Regions from separate parts of the Alteribacillus sp. JSM 102045 genome, predicted to be linked through region 2. Evidence: predicted binding sites of a transcription regulator. Region 2 holds the regulator's gene; the other holds the start of a gene.
The links. The regulator LexA, encoded in region 2, represses DNA repair genes until DNA is damaged. The targets are predictions, from matches to a motif close to CGAACATATGTTCG.
Positions count from the first base shown of each region.

Region 1: a site for LexA is predicted at 5,752-5,765, ahead of ACE1TI_RS15805 (WYL domain-containing protein). Genes of this name have one in related genera too.

Region 1 covers NZ_JBHFQG010000026.1:37,846-49,950, forward strand. The annotation lists gene ACE1TI_RS15740 (hypothetical protein) at 1-85, shown strand, start outside; gene ACE1TI_RS15745 (hypothetical protein) at 118-402, shown strand; partial or broken gene ACE1TI_RS15750 (DUF8042 domain-containing protein) at 491-664, shown strand; gene ACE1TI_RS15755 (hypothetical protein) at 1,141-1,272, shown strand; gene ACE1TI_RS15760 (JAB domain-containing protein) at 1,336-1,629, shown strand; gene ACE1TI_RS15765 (hypothetical protein) at 2,059-2,211, shown strand; gene ACE1TI_RS15770 (flagellin) at 2,248-2,457, shown strand; gene ACE1TI_RS15775 (DUF8042 domain-containing protein) at 2,662-3,030, shown strand; gene ACE1TI_RS15780 (YjfB family protein) at 3,049-3,306, shown strand; gene ACE1TI_RS15785 (hypothetical protein) at 3,303-3,536, shown strand; gene ACE1TI_RS15790 (hypothetical protein) at 3,603-3,767, shown strand; gene ACE1TI_RS15795 (flagellar protein FlaG) at 3,805-3,951, shown strand; gene ACE1TI_RS15800 (flagellar hook-associated protein 2) at 4,098-5,663, shown strand; gene ACE1TI_RS15805 (WYL domain-containing protein) at 5,800-6,012, shown strand; gene ACE1TI_RS15810 (YczE/YyaS/YitT family protein) at 6,071-6,712, opposite strand; gene ACE1TI_RS15815 (alpha/beta hydrolase family protein) at 6,969-7,820, shown strand; gene ACE1TI_RS15820 (flagellar cap protein FliD N-terminal domain-containing protein) at 8,059-8,256, shown strand; gene fliD (flagellar filament capping protein FliD) at 8,253-8,828, shown strand; gene fliS (flagellar export chaperone FliS) at 8,874-9,434, shown strand; gene fliT (flagellar protein FliT) at 9,436-9,798, shown strand; gene ACE1TI_RS15840 (DUF8042 domain-containing protein) at 10,308-10,703, shown strand; gene ACE1TI_RS15845 (DUF6612 family protein) at 10,776-11,858, opposite strand.
Region 2 covers NZ_JBHFQG010000012.1:2,880-14,984, reverse strand. The annotation lists gene ACE1TI_RS10060 (hypothetical protein) at 1-344, opposite strand, end outside; gene ACE1TI_RS10055 (DUF2621 domain-containing protein) at 478-906, shown strand; gene ACE1TI_RS10050 (CcdC family protein) at 951-1,454, opposite strand; gene ACE1TI_RS10045 (YneF family protein) at 1,723-1,947, opposite strand; gene sirA (sporulation inhibitor of replication protein SirA) at 2,128-2,565, opposite strand; gene tkt (transketolase) at 2,824-4,818, opposite strand; gene ACE1TI_RS10030 (DUF896 domain-containing protein) at 5,131-5,370, opposite strand; gene ACE1TI_RS10025 (YneB family resolvase-like protein) at 5,515-6,168, opposite strand; gene ACE1TI_RS10020 (hypothetical protein) at 6,208-6,399, opposite strand; gene lexA (transcriptional repressor LexA) at 6,561-7,184, shown strand; gene glnA (type I glutamate--ammonia ligase) at 7,535-8,887, opposite strand; gene ACE1TI_RS10005 (MerR family transcriptional regulator) at 8,965-9,363, opposite strand; gene ACE1TI_RS10000 (methionine gamma-lyase family protein) at 9,484-10,767, opposite strand; gene hflX (GTPase HflX) at 10,782-12,035, opposite strand; gene ACE1TI_RS09990 (AAA family ATPase) at 12,050-12,105, opposite strand, start outside.

The sequences.
Region 1 (12,105 bases), on a different contig from region 2:
TGAAGCTTCATCAAGATTAGGGTTGTTTCAAGCTATATTAAAGGCTGTAAAGCAAATCGAAAAATTGAATATGATGGCATTGTAATTCTTGTGTTAGATCATATGGTTGCAAGGAAAATGATTACTAATGCATCAAATGTATTACCAAATGATATTCATGAGATTATACTAACAGGACTGCCGAATCAAGATAACTTCAAAACAATAGGTGCAATAGCTGAGTGGGTAAAATGGGACAAGGCAGAATTTCATCCATCCGCAATAATGCCAATAGCCCATAGAAAAAATATGTTAGTTAATCATAAGGAAAATATCTTGAGAAAATACTGGCAATGTATGACTATAGATAATATTGCAAATAAGAATATAAACCTTCCCTTACAATATAGAAAATATCTCTAATTTAGATACTAAAAAAGAAGGAAAAGACTTCTTTAGGGAAAAATGGGCATAATAATACACAGAAAGCAGTGAGCGAACGGAGAAGCATCTTGATGTAATGAATCAGAGTCTACAGCTGTCAGAGACGGTTTTAGAAGGGTTGACACATGTTCAAAAACAGCTCAATGACATGAAATACCCTGAGGCAATACAGTTGATGGATGATGTCGTTGATGGGTTTGCATCAATTGAGAATTCAGTACGTCCTGTTTTGGGGACATGAACGATACAGAATCAGCAAAAGCACAAATCGACAAGGTTCAGGAAATCCTGGAGCAGGTCGTGAACTCGAAGGGCATCGATATGGGAAAGTACAAGAGATCCTGCAGTTTACGCTCATTCCACAATTCAAGTAGTTGAACGACGACGACGAATTGGAGAAGGGATTTCAACCGTTCGTTACATCTTGATCAGTACACGATGACATAGCGAAAAGGAGGAGTTGCCGACATTGTGAAGGTAGCTCTTTTTCTTTTTGGGACAAATAGGGGAAAGAGGGATGTGTCCGGAAAGCCCCTACTTTGAACGAATACTTCTATAATTGTTAAAAATACATAACCAGCAATGAATGAATAATCATTCCATATATTATTATAAAGAACAGGTGCTTGCGATCAATTGATTCTGTTTACAAGTTGTAAATGTCTCTACTTCCATTTTAGAGAGTAGGGGCTATTTTTATTTTAGGAGGAAGATACGATGAAACATTATGAGAACACAGCACAATTACCATTACCGCTTGTGAATGAAGTAAAAGAGGAAAGAAAGGAGCCAAGAAAACGGGGTAATATTGTCAGCGTAAAATTAGCGAGGGAAACTAGTTTGATGTAGTGATAAACGAAAATTACTTCTCCGGATGATGCACAACAGCTGTTTCATCAGTTTTTACCGGAAGTGGATAGAACATTTCGTTGTCCTTTGCCTCGACACCAAAAACAGCCAACTGCCATTCATGCCTGTCATATTGGAAGCTTAAATGCTTCGGTCGTCCATCTACGTGAAGTCCTAAAGCCAGTCATTCTAGCCAATGCCTGCTCGGTGATTGTGGCACATAACCATCCATCAAATGATCCTTCCCCATCAAGCGAGGAAATCGAAGTCACCAAAAGATTAACTGAAGCAGCAAGAATTATAGGTATTAATTACTGGATCATGTCATTGTCTGTGATGAGTCATTTGTATCTCTAAAGGAGGCAGGCTATGTATAAGTTAAGTCTGGTAGAAAAAGTATTGTTTGTAGGCTATTTAGTGAATGAAATGGCATTTCTTGGGAAGATCACATGTTTTCACAGGAGGAAGTGTTTCCCCCTCATCTGTTGGAATCTTTGCCAGAGCCGTTTTGCTTTCATGTGCAATGGAAGATGATGCAGAAGATCGGCAGTGGTTGTTTAACCTAGTAGAACCTCCAGATGAGGAGGGTTACATTGGCTGGGCAGTCTGTCAAGAAAGCAATTTGGGGAGTCCCCTGTTTGGTTTAGTAATGACAAATATATGTAGGAAATCAACAGTCAGGCAGATGAATACGTTTTATCCCGTGCTTTTGATGTGATTTTGCCAGAGGCCAGTAATGTTTCTGTCACGATTAATTTTCAAGTCGGAGCCAATTAGGGGCAGACCATGACCATTAATTTGAAAGATATGCGTGCAGCTGCCTTAGGTATAGCTGGTGAAGAGGGAGCGGCGATAGAATCCGCAGACGGTGAAGCAGAACCATGTACACTTCTGGTGATGGTGTTGCCGAAGGAACGAATGATGAAAAATACGCATTAGACGTATCCACTCATGAACGCATCGATAGCTGTTTCTATTTTTGACGATACTATCGAGAAAGTGTTTTCGGCCGAATCACGCATACGTGATGCAGACATGGCTTTGCAGATGACAGAGTTTACGAAAAATAATATATTAAATCAATCCGCAACAGCCATGCTCGCCCAGGCCAATCAGCTTCCGCAAGGACTCTTGCAGCTATTTAATTTAACTTATATAATAGACTTCGGCAAATCCGGGGTTTAGAGAAATGTTTGTTATGGAAGACATCGAAGGATAAAACGGTTCAAACCTCAGGCAGGGCGATATTGTGACTTTCACCATAACAAACTAGTAATCTATCAAGACTTCAGCTTGTGCTGGAGTCTTTTTTTAAAGAATAACCTTATAATTTCACGGAAAGCAGCCGATATAAATAGTACACCTCATGGAGAGAAAGTAGTGACTATAATGGAAAAACAATTACCGGTGATCCAAAAAGTACTTGAGTTATCGGAAACCATGGGAGAAGGGCTTCAGCATATTCAATATCTTTTAAATGAAGGAAAGATCGAGTCGGCCCTCCCGTTGTTTGAAGATGTCATTTATGCTTTTTCCGTGTCAGAACAATCCCTTCAGCCAGTGATTGAATCGCAGCATTTCGACACGATACAAGCACAGCACCATACATTCAGAGAATCTCTTCAGTATATCGTTACGATATTAGAAAAAGGAGAATTTGAAAAAGGTAAAGAAGTGCTTCAGTTTACGTTGCTGCCCCGCTGGAAAAAGTGGAGCAGCACCCTGGAGACTTCCTTTCGAGCTTATCTCGTATCCTAACAACAAGGAGGTGGAGAGATGGAGATTGCAGCTATGTCAATCGCTATGAGCCAGGGTCAGGTGAAACAGCAGGCTGGTATGTCTGTGCTGAAGCAGGCAATGGATACAGGAGAGCAGCAAGGAGATTTTGTGAATAAAATGTTCGATCCTTCTGGGACAAAAGCCGTGCAGAAGCGGCGGAACCGCATAAAGGTTCTTCTGTTGATATTTCCGTTTAAGAAAGTGAGCAGCCTTCTCCGACTCTGGGGAGGGCTTTTAAAGGAGTTAGGACGATGACGGGATCTCATAAGGTTTGGTGTGATGATTGCGGGAAGCTGACGCCTAAGATGGGAGCAGGTTTATGTGCAGACTGTTTTCCAGGCTATCATGACGATTATTTAAACGTGAGGCAGTATGTGAAAGAAAGCCAGGAAGCAACAGTGATGGAGACAAGCGTTACCGGAGTCACTATTGACCGCATTCGCAAAATGGTACGCGAGCGTGCGATATCTATTAAAGGTACATAATTATCTAAAAACTTTAAGAAATAAACCGATATAATGTAAAACCTATGGGGGATGGAGGATGGTACAATGGGTTTTTCTATATCAGGAAGTAACGGAGATGTTTCACGCTCTTTGCTAGACGGACAGAAGACAGAACGTTCGACGACTGAGAAAATTCAGCATGTAACGAAAGATCACCGGGCTGCGATGCTTGACTCGAAAGAACTTAGAGCAGGCAGACGGTATGAATAAAATGCTTGAAGCCAGTTACACGGACTTTTAATTTAATGTGCATGAAGATCTTGACCGGATTTACGTGCAGGTGCTTGAGCGGGAAACGGAAGAAGTGGTCCGGGAAATACCGCCTGAAAAATTTTTAGATATGGTCGCCTCTATGCTCGAGCAGGTCGGTATATTGGTGGATGAACAAGTATAAATAAAGCGTAGCAGTTCCTTTTTCGGAGCTGTTTTTTTTATTTTTCTTTAAATCTATTCAAATGTATCCGATATAAATATCAGACAACAATAGAAAGAGAGACCGTAACTGGCTCTCTTTTTTCTATTATAGGAGGTACGGACAAAGTGGATAATAGAATAACAGGATTTGCTTCGGGGATGGATATTAACCAAACTGTTCGGGATTTAATGCAAGCAGAGAGACAGCCGCTTGTGAAAATGGAACAGGACTCATTGAGACTGCAATATGAAATGGAAGACTACCGCGAAATGAACCGAGAGTACCAAAACTTCCATAATTCTATTTTTGATGGAATTATTCGTCGATCGAACACAACCGCTAAAGAAGCAACCAGTTCCAATGAGAGTTTGGTAGGAGTGAGTGCATCTGCAGACGCAGTCGAAGGGAGCCACACGATTTTAAATGTCACTCAGCTTGCTGCTGCTGCTTCAAATGTCAGTGATAATCCAGAGGCTGGGGATGGCGAGCCTCATGTGACAACAGCAGATGGCATGGAAGTGTTAAAAGCAGATCAGGCATTAGGAGAACAAATCGATCTCGATTGGGATGAAGATGGAAATTATACGTTTGAAATAACGACCTTTGGAGAAGACGGAGAGAATACGGAAGAAATTACATTTAGCGAAACCGACAGTTTAAATGATATCATCGATCAGTTGAATCGTTCCGGTGCTGGAGTCAGTGGGTTTTATGATGAAAATGCTGGGAAATTTTCTATTACCCGGAGCGAAACGGGTGTATTTAATGAAGATGGAAATGAAATTAATTTTAATGGTGACGCCTTTTTAACAGATGTGCTCCACCTCGATGAAACCAATGAAACTGCCGGCCAAAATGCAAAGTTTGAGCTGAATGGCATTGAAACCGAACGTACATCCAATCAATTCAGCGAGAATGGTGTGGAGTTTACATTAAAAGATGAATTTGATACGCAGGTTAATGTGAGTGTAAATCCGGACACCGAAGGCATCAAAGAGACGATTATGGGTTTTGTGGATGATTACAATGAAATGCTTGAAAACACCAACGAGAAGCTGAATGAAGAATACTATAGAGACTATCCGCCTCTTACCGAAGACCAGCGTGGTGATATGACTGAAAAGGAAATTGAACAATGGGAAGAACGGTCGCAAAGCGGCTATCTTCACCGTGATGATATATTAACAAGAGGGTTAAATACGATGCGCCAGGATATGTATGAAGAAGTTGACACCGGAGAAGGAGCAGCTTTTTCGCATTTAACTGAAATTGGCATCACGACGAGCAGTGATTACCGGGAACGGGGTAAGCTGGAAGTAGATGAAACTGCCTTAGAGCAGGCCATTCAAGAAGATTCCGAAGCAGTCTATCAATTGTTTGCTGCTGACGGTGATTCTTATGAAGAAAAAGGTCTGGCCCGGCGGGTACGGGATTCCCTTGATAGTACGATGGACAGCATTGCCGAACGAGCAGGTGGTCCCACTGTTCCGTCCCCTGATCAATTTACCATCGGACGTGAGATGACACAGCTTGAGGACCGCATGTCTAACTTTGAACGGCGTATGCAGCAAACCGAGGAACGCTACTGGGATCAGTTTACACGCATGGAACAGGCCATGGCCGAAGCAAATGCGCAGGCACAACAGATGCAGCAGCAAATGGCCGGCATGGGCGGAGGCGGCATGATGTAAAAAGTACATTCATTAAGGAGAGCAGGGCAATGATGCCTTGCTCTTGTTTATATTTGGAAATGTACTAAACGTTCTTTTCACTTGGTAGAAAACAAATGTTCGTGTATAGTGGAAGGGAAGAATGGAGGGATATCCCATGGAAGGTGTGTTAAAAAGAGCATTAGAAAGTGGGAGACCTGTTGAAATTATTTATGAAGCAAAAGACGGCACCCTCAGCCAGAGAAAGGTAACCATACACCGCATGAACGAGAAAGACGCCCTGGTGTGGTGCCATACCAAAAACGGTCTTCGCTCCCTTAAGATCCAGAATATATTATCGGCAAGTCCGGTACGAAAAAATCATGCGTAAAATCACCTAAAAGTCTTTCCAATAAAACAAGATGGAGGCTGTTCTGGCCCCCATCTTGTTAAGAAGAATATAAAACGTCTTTATTCGAGTAAAGCTTGGATAAAGCGGTAAGTTTTTCGTACCAAAATTGAATACAAGATCCTAACGTCAACGCTACGACAACCGTTCCTATTCCCACAGGACCTCCGATTAGAAAAGCTGTTCCGGCGACGACTACAGCAACAAATGTTTGGGAGGCACGTATGGTCCAATTAAACCGCTCACTGAAAGCGAGAAACAATTGATCAATCGGAGCTCGTGGAAAGCCAGGCATGATATAAATAGCTACTCCTAAACTTACCAATATAATCCCGGTGATAAAGACAATGATTTGAGCAAATAAAGGAGCAGAGGTTAAATGAACGTTTTTAAAAACGACCTCTAGCCAAAAGTCTAATATGATTGTCTCCAATATTAAAGGAATGATAGCCCAGTATTCTGGACGTTTCGATAAAAGATACCCATTCACAAAAATAAAGATTAATTGAAAGAATCCATACCACATGCCTACGGTCAAACCGAGCTGTTCGGACAGGCCGGTGAAAAAAGCAGCCCAAAATCCTGCGCCCATTTCCGATTTAACCAGCAATGTTACACCTAAAAAATTAATAACTATACCGAGAAGATAGAAGAAACATCGGTTCAAGTAAGCAATGGACATACGTTGGCCCCCTTTCTATGAAATCTATTATATATAGATAGTAAATATAAGATGTAGTGAGTATTACACATATATAATGACATAAACACGTTTTAACCAGTTATATAACCGTATAAAACGTAAAATAATTATATATGACTGATTTTAATAACGGAAGAGTCTTTTTAAATCTCGGAATATTTAATTTTATAGGGATATGTTATCGTTTTATTATTCTGAACATTTGTGATAACATGCAACATAGGAGGGGATACCGATGGTGTCAGGTTCTATAGAAAATCAATCATTTACGATTTCGATGGATAATGATTTGCATCTTCGAGGAAATGTTCATGCTCCGGCTGCACGTACGAAAAAGCCGGTGGTCATTATCTGTCATGGCTTTAAAGGATTTAAAGATTGGAACTTCTTTCCTCACCTTGCGGATACATTAGCAGAGAACGGCTTTTATGCGATTCGTTTTAACTTCTCCCACAGCGGAGTGAATAAAAAAGATTTTGATGAACTGGATAAGTTTGCGGTAAATACTTATTCAAGAGAACAAGAGGATCTAAATGTTCTCATCGCTAATATAAAAGAGGAAAAGCTTCCTTTTTCTGACCAATTTGATTTAGAGCGAGTTGGGGTGCTTGGCCACAGCCGCGGCGGTGCCAATGCGATTTTGTTTGCAACCGATCACCCGAACGAAGTAAAAGCGGTGGTGACGTGGAATGGTGTTTCCGATATTGACTTTTTCGGGGAGGATCTCAAAAAGGAAATTCGTGAAAAAGGTGTTGGTTATATCGCAAACCAGCGCACGAACCAGGACATGCCATTAAAGTCCAAGGTATTAGACGATATAAAAGCAAACAAAGACCGCTTTCATCTTCTCTCCAAAATGGAATCTTTGAAAGCTCCTGTGCACGTTGTACAAGGCGATGCGGATGGAGAGTGGCTTGTAAAAGGCGCGGACACCATGCAAAATACTGCCTCCCACCACTCTATTGCCGTTATACCAGGCGGAAATCATACCTTCAACGCCGCCCATCCCTTGAAAGAAACCACACCGCAGCTTGACGAAGCAATGAAAGAAACGGTAGATTTTTTGAACCAAACGTTAGGTTCTTAGAATGTAGTTGATCGATTCATTTCCCGTTGACGGGGGAAGTGAATCGATTTTTTCTTGTTTTTTACCTTCACAAAACGATATAGGAGCCGATATAAAAGATAAAGAGTTTTATTACACAATTTCATACACTACTAACAATTGAATATAGAGAGGAGAGGCGTAAATCGTGAGGTTATCAGGTTTTGCGTCTGGAATGGATATTGATCAGATGGTGAAAGATTTGATGCGGGCATAGCGCATGCCTGTGGATAAAATGGTGCAGAAGCGTCAAACGATGGAGTGGCAGATTGACGAATACCGAAGCATTAACCGTTTGTTTGATGAGTTTCGCAACAATATTTTTGATACAGTCATGCGGAGAGCCAACATGGGTGCCCGTTCTGCTGCTTCTACAGATGACAGCCTCCGCTTACCGACGATCAAAAAGAAGCGATGAGTGACCGGGAAATTGAGCTGTGGGAAGAAAAAGCGAAAAGCGGCTTAATTGGAAATGACCGTATTATTTCCAGCTTTACAAATACATTTCGGGTCAATCTCTACGGCAGAGTGGAGACAGATTTTGATACGGAATACAGTCATTTGACAACGGTTGGTATTACGACGACGAAAAACTACATGGACCGTGGAAAGCTTGAAATTGATGAAACAAAGCTCCGCGAAGCGATAGAAAGTGATCCGGAAGGCGTGTTTGAACTGTTTGCAGCCGATGGGGAAAGCCGAGCAGAACAGGGAATTGCAATACGGCTGCGTCATTCTCTCGACAGCGCCATCGAATCACTGGCGGAGAGAGCTGGCGGTTTTAAAGGAAAAATTCAAAATCACCAATTCACATTAGGAAGAAATATTAATAACATCGAAGATCAAATTTCTAACTTCGAGCGGCGCCTTGTTGACACAGAAGAGCGGTACTGGCGGCAGTTTACATCGATGGAACAAGCCATTGCCCGCGCAAACGAACAAGCCAATTATTTTTACGCGCAGATGTTCGGAGGAAGCGGCGGTTTTTAACATAAAATAGGAAGTATTGCAGAAATACAGGAGGATTGAAAAATTATGGCATTTCAAAATGCGCAGGCTGTTTACCAAAAAAATATGAAACAGGCCGAAGCCTATAAAAAAACGGCTCCAGCAAGAAAAGAACAAACATACACACCAATAGCGAATGCTGGAAGCACAGCAGCCGCTGCTTCCACTGCAGCTTCGCAAAAGCCAAACACCAAACCAGCGCCAAAAAATGCTTATCAGCAAAACGCTATCCAAACAGCCTCCCGCGGCGATTTGACTCTATTACTCTATAACGGCTGTCTCAAATTTATTGACAAAGCTGATAAAGCTATGAGCGATAAAGACATAGAAAGCAAAAATAAATGTATAATCCGTGCGCAGGACATTATCCGAGAATTAATGGTAACGTTAAAGACGGATTCTGATATCGGGCAAAACATGTTTAGCTTATACGATTTTATCCACCGTCGATTGGTAGACGCCAACGTAAACAACGATAAAGAGGCACTCGCCGAAGCACGTGGTTTGGTCGAAGAGTTTCGGGATACCTGGAAGGAAATCATTAAACTCGACCGTCAGCAGCGCTTTGGAGAAGGAGACCAAGCATAACATGGCTTTGGTCAAAGAACTGTTTCTTGTAACTAAAGCCCTGCACGAACACGTTTCGACAACACTTCCTAAAGAGCTCGACGAGCGCGATGTGTACGTAGAAAAACTCGAAGACTATCTCCAGCAGCGTGCTAAGCTGTTAGAAGAAATGAATAAGCAAACCGAATTTAACGATGCCGAACAAAAGCTGGGCCGTACTATTGTAAAAATGAACGAAGATATCCAGCAGCGGATGGAAGCTTCCAAAGGAGAACTCCGCCTCGGTATGCAGCAATTGAAAAAAAAGAAAGAATCGAGTCAGCGTTACGAGAGACCATACAACGGCCCCACCGTAGACGGCGTCTTTTTTGATCAAAAAAATTAAAACAAAGCAGCCTGAAATGGGCTGCTTTGTTTTAATTATGTGATTTATGTGGGGCCAGACCCCCACATAATTGAAGTTCATGCGTATTTCGTTATAAGTTGTGCATAAATGGCGGAAAGGAGTGCATATTTGGAGAAAAGCAGCGCATAAGTCTGGATCAGAGGTTCATAACGAGAATAAATCAGCCCCCCTGTCCTTGGGGCCCTTGGAACTCCATGCATGATCATAATAAAACGAAGCTAATTTGGAAGTATGCAGCAGTTAGGTGAGTACATATCTAAGTGAAAGTGCATTATAAAAGCAAGAAAGCAGCCCAAACCTGAAGAAAAGGTGCATAAATCGCAAATAGCAGTTCATAATCCAATACCCAGCACCCTCCATGCTAAAGCCGCCATTCATAATAAAATCGACCGCAACTTCATTCAAAAGAACGTCCTATACAAAAAAAAGCACAATAATGCTATGATCAAACCACATCCCCCCCCCCGCCCCGAAAGGAGAACTCAATCATGTCTCAGCGTTTACGAGAAGCAGAACGCGTTTTTTTACAGAGATACAAAGAATGGCTCGATACGGTCGAAGAGGGCCTTTCCTCGGTGGCCTATTTTTACCGGGAAGGCCATGTGGATAATGGGGATCGGCTGCTAATTCAAATGATGGAAGAATTTGCGCCTTTTTCATCGGATAACATGACGATGCGTTATTTGTTTGTAGAAAAGGAAGAAATGGCAGAGGACATGGAGAATTTTCACGATAAATTGGAAAACGCGCAAAATATTTCTTCCTGCCATACAACAGAACAGCGGATACGTTTTTTAGCGTCGGACTTAATGCCTGCGTTTCAAAAGTGGAAACTTCTTGTGCAAAGCGTAAAAGAAGACGCGAAAAGGCCGGACCCAAGCTGATTTACAACAAACAGCAGGAGTCCGGTCTTATTTGTATCGTATTTCATTCATTTGCTATGGTTATTCTAGAATTTAATCTGTATTTGTATCATTTTCATCTTCTGCATCCTCATCGTTTTCCTCATTGCTAAGAAATTCGTTTAAATCGATTTCTACTTCCTCTTCGTCGTCTTCTGGTTCCGCGTCTTCATTATCCTTATAAAATTCTTCAATTTCTATGCCTTCAATGGTATCGAATTCTTCCATTTCTTTAAAACCGCTGAATTCTTCGAGCTCCATTTCCTCTGCGCTGTCTAGTACATCGGCAGGTACAGATACTTCTTCTGCTTCATTGAAATTATCATATCTGGCTACAACGGTATGAGTGGAGCTGTAAGATTTTCCTTCTTCGCTGTTCATGTTCATATTCATGTCCATTCTCAACTTCTTGGCATAAAAAGTTCCCTTATCAATCGACAGTTCAAACTCGAGACCTTCCATTTCGGTCATATACATCATATCTTCCATCATTTCAGAAAAATCGGTGTTGACCATTCGCATCATTTCTAAAGCAATCTGCTGCAGCTGCTCATTTTCTCCGGAGAAAGTAAGCCTGTAATGCTCATTGCCTTCCTCCATGTGAATGTCTTCAGTGTACGCTTCTATTAATTCAAGCGTATGGGCAGGTTTTTCAAACGATTCATCATAGGATTGAAGGTCTTCTGTAAATTCATCGGGAAACTTCACCCAGCGGCCCTCATTTGAATCAAAAATATAATATCCTTTCTCCGTAAAGTAGCGTTCTAACCCGACAACATCCGTTGACGTTTCCCTTTTTCCGTTTTCCTCTGTCGTTTTAATGGTAGAAGTTTCATGGTAACGAACGGGGTCAAGGTTAACTATGGTATGAGAGCGATATTTATTTCTTAAATATCCATCTTCTTTAAATCGGATATCTTGATTCATATTCGTGTCTATGGAGTAATTCTCTAGATCTTCCATCATATCAATGGACTGATCGAGAACATCATCGGCAGACTCTTCTTGTTCCTCCGGTTTTTCTTTCTCCGGCGGTTCAGAAGGTGTGCCGTTTTCATCCGTTTCTGCTTCTGATGTACATGCCGTGGCAAACACAGCCAGCATGATCACAAGCAGCCCCTTACGGATTCGTGACATGGTACATCCTCCTCTATGTGAAGGGTATCATTAAAATAGTATCATATGTAGGATGGCTTGGATAGAGCAGGAAAAGGAGTTCAGAAAAATAAGTAGAAACTAATAAGAGAGCAGGAGCTGATGAGGGGTATCAGATCCTGTCGATGGTTTGAACCGTCTAAGAGAGGGAATTTCGGTTCAAATAGTAGGCATTTTGGGGAAAAGCGCCTATTAGATTAGTAAGGAGGGATATGTTGGGAGGAAAAGG
Region 2 (12,105 bases):
GTGAGAATCCAGCTGTGCTTTAATAATGAACTGTTCGATTGATTATTCTCCATGGAAATTCGAAGCGATTTGGCAGTTAAACCTAAGAAAGCTCCAATGACTAACCAGAGAACAAACACGGCAATGGTCCACCAGGATAGCCATTCCTGAATGAGAAACAAACCGGTTATTATTGAACCTATTATGCCGGCATGAGCAAAGTGAATGATCGGCCGGTAAATTTTTTTAATAAATAATAGATTCTCCCCTTCCATTCCTTTTAAAAAGAAAGGCAAAGGTATCATAAGAAAAAAAGACAGGGCCATTATCCAATGAATAATATAACTGGTAATATCAATCCACATAAACAATCTCCTTTCCATAGGAAGTATATCAAAACCCGGATTATTTTTATATTATAGAAAACGATTTTAATCCTGCTTTTTTTCTAGTTCTATGATAAAATATCGATGAGATTCAGCAAATGAGGTGAATCAGATGCCTTCTGATATGTTCATGTGGTTTATTGTTTTCTGGTCTGTTTTTCTTACGGTCATTATGTTTATTGGTGGATATTTTATGTTTCGAAAGTTTTTAAAGAGGTTTCCCAAAGAAGATGGTAAATCTATTTTAGATTGGCAGGATTATTATCTTGAAAAAACCATTCACCTGTGGCCGCAGGAAAAAAAAGATCTGCTAGAGGAATTAGTAGAACCCGTGCCTGAGCTGTTCAGAGATACGGCTCGTGAAAAAATTGCCGGCAAAATTGGAGAACTGGCACTAGAAGAAAACGCAAACCTGATTAATGAAGATCTGTTAATACGCGGTTATATTATCGCTACTCCAAAAAGAGATCACAAATTTTTAAGAAAAAAATTAAAGGAAAAGGAAATTGATGTCGCTCCTTACGAACATTTATTTACTTAAAAAAGGCTGCCCAAATCGGTAATCGATGGACAGCCTTTTTAAAATTAAGGCCGAAACGCAATGGCAGTATTTTTATCTTCCAGCCTCATTTGTCTTTCCATTTTCTTATAAGTAACGAGCATAAATATCCGCCACGGAATAATCATGCCATATGCCAAAATAAAAAACATGGCTCCTAATTCTTCTATGTTTATTGCATCACCGATTATTAGTTTAAATAGAATTCTTGCGATCAAGAGGCCGAATAAAATAAAAACAAAAGCTTTGGAACGCTTCATATAGATATGTTGATCTCTAATTTCAAAGCTTGACGTCTTAATTAGCAGCAATGAAAAAATAAGGCCGACCGATAATGCTTCAATCGTCTGTGAAAAAGTAATATGGGTTGGTTCATATAAAAACATTAGAAATCCTGTCGACATAAATAAAGGTGGTAAAATAATTTTCTTTACGGAGGCCGGTTTTTTTATCGCTTTCATTCGAATAAATATAGCGATTGTAGCCATGAATGCGGCACCAATTGTAGTAACAATTAACATGCTGTTCATTTCTTCCAACTCCCCTCCCTGCATGTTATCATATGCTGCTATTGCAGGGACGCTCATTAAAAACATTACTTCTATCATACAACGTAAAAGAGAATGCATGCAAACAGGAATTAAGAAGTTGAAAACATCCTATACGATAGACGAGCAAAATGCGGCAATATGGAAGTCATTAAGTGAACGAGATGTTTTCAAATGAAAAGACTGCTTCAAAACGGTAAAGTGTAAAAAGCTTTATTGCTCTACACTTCCTTTTGAAACAGCCTCTTCCTTACTTTTTATCCTGTTGCTTTTGCATAGCTTTCATCATTTGATTTATTTTCTTCTGCGATGGGTTTTGTCCCATTTGCATCATCATTACCCGGAGCATTTGCTCATTGATTGGCGGGTTTTTCTTTAAATAATTCATCATTGTTTTTCGTGCAATAAAAAATCCTAATGCAGCACCCGCCAATAGACAAAGCACACCAACGAGTACAAACCAAAGCCAGTCCATTCCTCTTTTATCCTCCTTCTAAAACCATTGAAACAAATATTCTGTAATAATTGCCACGTTTAACCTATATAATTATAACGTATCCTTACTGTCATTAAAAGAGGGGGACAATATTTCTTTATAGAGGTCTTCCAAACAACAGTGGATAAAATGAAAAATCGTAAGCTCTGCGAATTGATATTATAACACAGAGAATACTTTTAATGGCTTTAACCAGCCATATGCTTCTTTCTCGAAATTCACGGCGAATACATAGGGCGACAGGTTTTTTATACAATCAAACACTTCCCACTCCTGTTTTGAGTTTCCCGCGTGATGAAAATAGATGTACCTTTCCGTGACATACAGATTGTTGTTCGATTTTTCAGAATAATAAGAATATCCTTCTTTCGTCTTTTCTTCGTTATAACCTAATTCTTGCAGGTAACATGACAGGGAGTTATTCCAATGAACAGGCAATACAGCGTCTGTAATATAACGTATTTGTTTTTCTAAAACTGGACGAGCCCACTCATATGCACGATTGTAATCTAGAAACAAACGAAATAACTTGTCCTCTGATTGGTAATATTGGAGAGCTACTTCTTTTGTAATAATAACCATTTGATACCGGGTCATGTGTTTTTCTCCCCCCTTCACTGCTTTAATTTTATAATAACTTATAACAAGTAAAAGTGCTGTCATTTTCTGAAAATAAATAATACTGATTTTGTCGAATAAAAAATAGATAACATAGATATAGAAGAGTTTCTTCTACACTGCATCTTTGGAACTATATCTATGTGAGAACTACCTGAATGTACCATAATTAATATTTAAAAAACGCTCCGTAAAAGAGCACTATAACGTGTCTCTTTAACGAAGCGTTTGGTTTTATTATTCATCTAATAAAGATTTAGCTTTGGCTACTGCATTTTCTACTGTAAACCCGTATTCCTTAACAATTTTATCTCCAGGAGCAGAGGCGCCAAAACAGTCAATTCCTAAAACTGCTCCTTTATAACCAACATATTTATGCCAGCCGTGGGAAGCTCCCATTTCTAACGCTAAAGCTGGCACTCCATCTGGAAGAACTTCTTCTTGATAAGCTGCATCTTGTTCATCAAATGCTTTCCAGTTCGGCATGCTGACTACATTCGCTTTGATTCCCTCTTTCTCTAATTCTTGTCTTGTTTCAATAGCGAGTGACACCTCAGACCCTGTTGCTAATAGCAGGATGTCTGGACGTTTAGCTGATTCTGCAAGAACATACGCCCCTTTATTTACTCCTTCTTCTGCTTTTTCTGCAGTACCAGACAGGGTTGGAAGACCTTGACGGGTCAATACTAGAGCCGTTGGTGTATTTTCGCTCTCTAGTGCTGCTTTCCAAGCTGCTGTTGTTTCATTTGCATCAGCCGGACGAATAACATTTAAGTTAGGGATAGCCCGTAAAGATGTTGTTTGTTCAATTGGTTCATGAGTTGGACCGTCTTCACCAACGGCAATGCTGTCATGAGTAAACACATAAGTAACAGGCAGTTCCATTAAAGCACTTAAACGCAGAGCCGGACGCAAATAATCAGAAAACACGAGGAAGGTAGAAACATAAGGATGGACACCCCCGTGCAGTTTTAAGCCGTTTCCTGCAGCTGCCATCGCAAACTCACGTACACCAAACCAAATGTTTCTTCCTTTATAATTATCACGGCTGAAGTCTGTTTCTTCCTTGATTAGTGTTTTATTAGAGGAAGCAAGGTCAGCTGATCCGCCAAATAAAGACGGTACTGCTTTTGAGATAGCTTGAAGTACTTCACCAGATGCTGCTCTTGTCGCCAGCTTTTCTTCAGTATATACAGGAAGGTCTTTTTCCCATTCAGCCGGCAGTTCTCCTTTTACAGCACGAATAAATTGTTCAGCTAGTTCAGGATATTTTTCTTTATACGTTTCTAATTTGTCATTCCATTCTTGTTCATTGCGGGCACCTTCTGCTTTTCTTTTAGCAAAATGTTCCATAACCTCCGCAGGAACATGAAAATCTTCTTCAAACTCCCATTTGTAAGATCCTTTAGCGAGGGTTACTTCGTCTTCACCTAATGGCGCACCGTGTGCGGCATTCGTCCCGCCTTTATTAGGAGACCCAAATCCAATTTCTGTTTTCACTTCTATCATAGAAGGGCGGTCTGTATTTTTTGCTTCTTCAATCGCTTTTTCGATAGCTTCGATATCATTTCCGTCTTCTACTAGAATAGTGTGCCAACCGTAAGCTTCGTAACGTTTTAATACATCTTCGGAAAAAGATTGATGTAAATCTCCGTCAAGAGAAATATCATTAGAGTCATAAAGCACAATGAGCTTTTCAAGCTTTAAGTGCCCCGCAAGCGAAGCGGATTCGGATGAGACTCCTTCCATCAAATCTCCATCTCCGCACAATACATAAGTGTAATGGTCTACTAGTTTAATGTCTTCTTTATTATACACAGCAGCTAAATGGCGTTCTGCCATAGCCATACCTGTTGCCATAGCAAGCCCCTGTCCAAGCGGTCCAGTTGTAGCTTCAACTCCAGGAGTATCGCCATATTCCGGGTGTCCCGGTGTTTTACTGTCCCATTGTCTAAAGTTTTTCAATTCATCCAATGACAAATCATATCCGCTCAAATGAAGGAGACTGTATAATAGCATAGAACCGTGTCCCGCTGATAACACAAAGCGATCGCGGTCAAACCAGTCTGGATTGCCCGGATTATGTTTCATAAATTTGCTCCATAATGTATAAGCCATAGGAGCCGCCCCCATTGGTAACCCCGGGTGGCCGGAATTGGCCTTTTCGATACTGTCAATAGATAATGTTCGGATTGTATTAATGGCTAATTCTTCCACATTTTTAGCTGCCATGTTATTCCCTTCCTTTCCCACAACTCAATATGTATTATTACCTACGTGTTTAATCATAAACGTTCTATCCTGATTGTACAAGGTGGTTATCATGGAATCGTTATGCATATCATTTGCTTCACTTCGTTCATTTAAATAACAACGATAATTTTTCTAGCTGTTATTTATTGGTATAAAATAGATTGTTCGGAAATTTATGAAGCTTTAATGTAAACAGATTGACTTCCTTTTAACCTGATTCTAGTAATTTTCATAACAAAAACCTGATGGAAAATTAACTTAACCACCAGGTTCCATTTCTACTATATAAATCTATTGGCGAAAGTTCGAATTGTTACTTTTCGTTTTAACGACTTTGTCGGGAGTGACATCCTTGCCGTTTGGATCAACTACTTTAACAGACTGCAGCTGACTTTTGAATGAGGATCGAAATTTAGATAAATATTCTTGTCGTAACTGCTGTTGTTCTTTTTCTTCATTTTCCGTTAAACCAGTGGTTTTAGAACGGTTAGCCAGCTCATTAATACGTGCAATCTTCTCTTGAGAAAGCATAAATGTATAATAACCTCCCTGGTATTCCGCTTTTTTAACTTGTCTTCTAATCTATATGATCTATTTTTATTTTGCAAACCTCACTGCAGTCGATGAGAGGGCATTCAACATTCTCAAATACGTTATTTTCAAACAAAGAAAGAATTACTCCGAATTTTTCAGGCTCTCTATATGTTCTTTGTACCTTCTATGTACAGTAGCTTTAGAAACATCGTATCCAAAACCACGCAAGGTAGCCGCTATATCACGAAACGTCAGTTCGAGTTTTCTGAGCCGGACGATTTCATCTATCGGCGCTTTTTTCTTTTTTCTTCCGCCCTGTTGGAGGTCCGAGAGGTTTTTTTCAGGTTTAAAACCGTTTTCTATTGCTTGTTTCATTCCTCTTTTTATTTTTAAATTATGAAGTTTTCTTTGATGTTCTTCCACCATCGACAAAATATCCATCAACATATTATCGGTTTCAGATAACTCAAGAATTCCTTCGTCTTTTACCGTATAAATGGGGACATTTAATTTAAATAATTGATGAAGCAAAGCAACTTTTGCATTTCCCCGCCCCAGTCTCGTATCATCCTGCACACATAATACTTCGGCTTTTTGTGAGCTCAACAGATCCAATACTTCAAGAAGCCCTTCTCGCTCAATGGAATATCCGCTCGCTTCTTCTGTAATAATTTTAGTAATTGTAAATTCTTTTGCCTTCGATAAACGGGTTAGCTCCTCCTGCTGTCTTGTTAAGGAAGACTGCTGTGATTTTTTGTTCGTGCTTACCCGGCAATAAATGATGCAGCTTTTCAAAATATTTTCTCTCCTTCATTTGTTCAGCCTCTCATATAGTCAGCGTCCATTTTCGATCCATGTATAGGTTAGCACATCCTCTTCTTGTCCATCCATACTGTCTACATACATGCTTTTTTCTTCTTCAGGAGCAGTTAATTGCACAGTTAAGACAAGAGAAATAATAGAAATGATAAAAAGAATTAAAATAGCCCATTCCTGACTGCTTAACTTCTTCATTTTTAAAATCATTAAATACCCTCCGATAAATAAGAATGTATGTTCCCGTTACGAATTAGTATATAGAGAACTTTTGTTCCCGTCAAGATAAGATTAGAACGAGTGTTTGCGTACATATGTTTTCCATGCTATACTGTTTATATGAAAAAAATAGAAATAGAGGTGCTGACCCGATGCCCAAACTATCGAAACGCCAGCAGCAAATTTTAGATTATATAAAAGAAGAAGTCAGGCAAAAAGGCTATCCTCCTTCCGTTCGTGAAATAGGCGAAGCTGTAGGGCTCGCATCAAGTTCGACTGTACACGGTCATCTCTCAAGGCTTGAAAATAAAGGATTAATACGCCGAGACCCGACAAAACCGAGAGCAATTGAAGTTTTAGAACTAGAAGACGTTCAACCGCAAATCTCAGAAAGCAATGCTGTTTATGTTCCTGTTTTGGGGAAAGTTACAGCGGGTGAACCTATTACCGCTGTTGAAAACATTGAAGAGTATATCCCCTTACCAGAGCGTATGGTTTCTGATGAGAAAGTATTCATATTAACTATTCAAGGAGATAGTATGATTGAGGCTGGTATTTATGACGGAGACCTAGTAGTGGTAAGACACCAGCAAACTGCGGACAACGGGGATATTATCGTAGCGATGACAGAAGAGTTAGAAGCGACTGTCAAACGTTTTTATAAAGAAGATAATTTCATTCGCCTGCAGCCGGAAAATGCTGCTATGGAACCTATTATTTTAGACAATTGCACTATTCTAGGAAAAGTTACTGGAGTATTTCGAACACTGCATTAATTTTGTACTTATTTAAATAGTTTACCCGGCTGCTGATATACAGCATGAGCCGGGTATTTTTTCGTTCTTGGAGACTGCGAATGAATCTGCAAGTTACGGTCGATCTATCCCTCCCCTTAAACCTTACCTCCCTAATAATCTATGTTATCTTTGACGAGCTGTTTAAACATTTAATGGTACACGGTATCATCATAAATTTTTTTCATTTTTCATTGATATATAATCATGATGAGGAGCCTTATTTCTTGCTGAAAGATGTATTTATGAAAAAGGAGCATAATGGATTCAGTTACAGAACACCTAAAAAACCCTTGATAACAGCGAGGTCATCAAGGGGTTTATGGATCTTATTAATATGTGGAAAGGAATTGTTCTCTTTCCCAAGGATGTACTTGAGAGCGAAACATATCCCATTCGATTTCTTTTGCTTCTGCAAAATGCTCAATTGCATGAGGTCCGATAGCGTTGACAAGCACTTCATCTTTCAAAAGGCTGTCCAATGCTTGTTTTAGGTCAGCAGGAAGATCTTTAATACCTTCTTCTTCACGCTCTTCTTTGCTCATCACATAGATGTTACGATCCGTTGGCTCTGGAGCGTTCAGTTTTCTCTTTATGCCATCGAGACCTGCAGCTAGCATAGCTGCCATAGCAAGGTAAGGGTTAGCAGAAGGGTCTGGACTTCTTACTTCTACACGTGTGCTTAATCCTCTAGAAGAAGGAATACGCACAAGCGGACTTCTGTTTCGAAGCGACCATGCTACATATACTGGTGCTTCAAATCCTGGAACAAGACGCTTATAAGAGTTAACAATCGGATTAGTCAATGCAGTGAAAGCCTGGGCATGCTCAAGAATACCTCCTAAGAACTGCATTGCTGTTTCACTCAATTGAGAATCTGTCTTTTCATCATAGAACGTGTTCTCTTTTCCTTTGAACAAGGACATATTACAGTGCATACCAGAACCATTTACTCCAAATAACGGCTTTGGCATAAATGTTGCGTGCAACCCGTGTTTTCTTGCAATTGTTTTTACAACAAGCTTAAAGGTTTGAATGTTATCACAAGTAGTTACAGCGTCCGCGTATTCAAAGTCGATTTCATGCTGCCCAGGAGCAACTTCGTGGTGAGAAGCTTCAATTTCAAAGCCCATGTCTTCAAGCTCAAGCACAATATCGCGACGGCAGTTTTCACCGAGGTCTGTTGGAGCAAGGTCAAAATAGCCGCCTTTATCATTAAGCTCCATGGTAGGCTCGCCTTTTTCATCATTTTTAAAAAGGAAGAACTCTGGCTCTGGACCAATGTTGAAAGCAGTGAAGCCCATTTCTTCTGCTTCTTTTAATACACGCTTCAAGATTCCGCGAGGGTCACCGGCGAATGGTTTTGGGTCTCCTCCTACTTCCCCTGGCTCATATATGTCACAAATAAGACGAGCTACTTTCCCTTTTTCCGGAGTCCAAGGGAATACTACCCATGTATCTAAATCAGGGTATAAGTACATATCAGATTCTTCAATTCTTACAAAACCTTCAATGGAAGAACCATCAAACATCATTTTGTTATCCAATGCTTTAGAAAGTTGATCAACTGGAATTTCTACATTTTTAATAATTCCTTGAAGGTCCGTAAATTGCAGACGAATAAATTTAACGTTTTCTTCTTCAGCCATTCTTGTAATGTCTTCTCTAGTGTACTTGGTGGCCATGTGGTGAGTCTCCTCTCTTCGTTTCAAAAAAATTAGTATGAAATCTTTTGTCCTTGAGACAAAAGGAAATCACCTGATCAATGGAAAAACCTTGACAATTGTCCTTGAATCATAGAAGTTCTGCCTTGCCTTCCTGCTGCCATCACTTCATGTTTCAAATGACGGCGAAGTTCTTTATCACTCATACTTTCTGTGTTCTTAAGAGCAGGCTTAGGCTTTTCTTCTTCATGCTGCGAGCGTAATTCAAAAATTTCTTTAATTCCAGATAAATTTACGCCTCGTTCGATGAGTGCCTTAATTTCTAACAGCCTGTCTACGTCATTAAAAGAAAACAGTCGTTGATTGCCTTCGGTTCTTGCCGGATATACAAGACCGTGTTCTTCATAATAACGAATTTGGCGTGCGGACAATTCTGTCAGCTTTTTCACAATGCTAATAGGAAATAAAGGCATGTTGCGCCGGATATTATCGTTCACCTGGCCGCCTCCTTCCTTAAGAAGATATTTTCATCCTACACGATGTTAGGTTTTTCGTCAAGTGCATGTTAACTTTTTTTACATCGAAATTTTCAGAAACGTCGGATGCCTTTATACCTATTACTGTTCATTGCTATGTTGCTCTGGTAGCAAACCTTCTTTCATTAATGCATGCAATGCCTGTTGTACGGCATATTTCACATGGGAAAATGTTAGGCCGCCTTGGATATAAGCCGTATAAGGAGGCCGCAGTGGTCCATCAGCAGATAATTCAATACTAGAGCCTTGTATAAATGCACCAGCAGCCATAATTACTTCATCTTTATATCCTGGCATTGGAGAAGGTTCTGGTATTACCATAGAGTCAACCGGGGATGCTTCCTGAATAGCCTGACAAAACCGGATCATACTTTGTTTGTTTTTAAATGTGACTGCCTGGATAAGATCTGTTCTTGTTTCCAGGCAAGATGGAAATGTTTCTAGTCCAGCTTCTTCAAGTAAAGCAGCCGTATAAAAAGCACCTTTCAACGCTTGTGAAACAATATGAGGAGCCAAAAACAACCCTTGATACATTTCAAGCAGGCTGTTTAATGTTGCTCCACCTTCTAATCCTATACCTGGAGCGGCAAACCTTGAAGCTGCCTGGTCTACATATTGCTTTCTGCCTGCTATGTAACCGCCTGTTCGAACCAATCCGCCTCCCGGGTTTTTTATTAATGACCCAGCTAACAAATCAGCACCTAGATGCCCCGGTTCTGTTTTCTCAACAAATTCTCCATAGCAATTATCTACAAATATGATTAGGTCTTTTCGGTATGCTCTAATTTCATTTATTATTTTCTGCATTTTCTCCATCGAAACAGAAGGACGGGACGCATAACCTTTGGAACGCTGCAATGCCACCACTCTTGTTTCTGGATAAACACGGTCGAGGATAGCTTTGCTGTCCGGATATCCTTCTGAATCCAAGGGAGCAATATCACAAGCAATACCGTAATCCTTCATGGACCCTCGTTTATTTTCAGACAGGCCGATTGCTGTTTGGAGCGTATCATAGGGCATTCCTGCGTATACCAACCGCTCTTTAGGCCTTAATACTCCAAATAGTGCTGCAGTGATGGCATGGGTTCCAGATATAAACTGGTGCCTGACCATCGCTTTTTCGGTACCAAATACTTTAGCATATATTCGGTCAAGTGTTTCGCGGCCTGTATCATCATAACCATATCCAGTGGAAGGATTAAAATGAAAGGACGAAACACCTTCTTCTTTAAAAATGTTTAAAACCTTTGCCTGATTCCAATCAGCCGTTTCTTCCGCCTGTTTTATCATTGGCTGTATTTTAGTTTCTGCTTGTTCGGCTAATTTTATTAATTCTTTCTTGTCATGCCAAGGTGCAGACATTTTTTCCCAACTTTCTACATGTTTGCTTCATATTTTTTTATGGTTCCGTTTACTGGATGATTCGGGAGCACATATCCTTTGAAATCAAAACTATTTTCTTCTTCGAGCAGCTTCTCGTTTTTAATCAGCGTATATCTTTGGATATCTGAAAGACTTTTACCATCTTGCGCTGGAATTTTCACATGAAAGTAATTCATTTGCTGTTTTAATGTTTCTTCCATAATTATTCGCAGTTCTTGAATGTCGCTTTCATTGAAAGCTGATATAAAAATGGACGGCTGGTCAGATCTTGTTAAAGCAGTTGGTTCCTGTACTTGGTCTCTTTTGTTAAATACCGTAATAGAAGGAATTGAAATTGCTTCTAGTTCACTCAAAAGCTTGTCCACCGTCTCCATCTGTTCATGGGCTTCCGGGTGGGAAGCATCGACTACATGAAGGAGGATGTCTGCTTCTTTTACTTCTTCAAGTGTGGAACGAAAGGCTGCAATTAACGTTGTCGGTAAGTCCTGTATAAACCCTACCGTATCTGTGAGCAATGCTTGATAACCAGTTGGAAGTTCAATTTGTCTAGTAAGCGGGTCAAGTGTAGCAAATAATAAATCTTCTTGAAACGTATCAGCACCTGATAATCTACTTAAAAGTGTCGACTTTCCTGCGTTTGTATAACCGACCAAAGCAAATTGAACTGCATTGTTTTTGCGGCGCTGTTTACGGTAACTTTCTCTATGTGCTTGAACATCTGCAAGCTGCTTTTTTAAGTCATCCATTCGTTTTTGAATATGGCGCCGGTCTGTTTCAAGCTTTGTCTCCCCTGGACCTCTTGTTCCGATACCGCCTCCGAGACGGGAAAGGACTTGACCTTGTCCAGATAATCGCGGCAAAAGATACATAAGCTGAGCTAGTTCTACTTGGATCTTACCTTCTTTCGTTTGAGCACGCGAGGCAAAAATATCAAGTATGATTTGTGTGCGGTCGATGACTCTGGCATTTATTTCATCATCTAAATTTCGGACCTGGCCTGGTGACAATTCATCATTGAACACAATTGAATCTGCCTCTTTTTCTTCTGCTGTAATAGAAAGCTCCGAAACTTTACCTTTTCCAATATAGGTAGCTGGATGCGGACGCTCCCTTGTCTGCACCATCTCCTCCACTACTTCTCCGTCTGCTGTATGAACAAGTGCTCTTAATTCTTCCATAAGCATTTGGAATGATTCTTCTTTTTGGTCTTGTAAACGACAGCCTACAATAATCACTTTTTCTTTCATAGATGCACCTCTTTTCAGCCCTCTTCTATTATAAAGTCCCCAATTTCTAATGTCATGAGCGTTTGTTTAT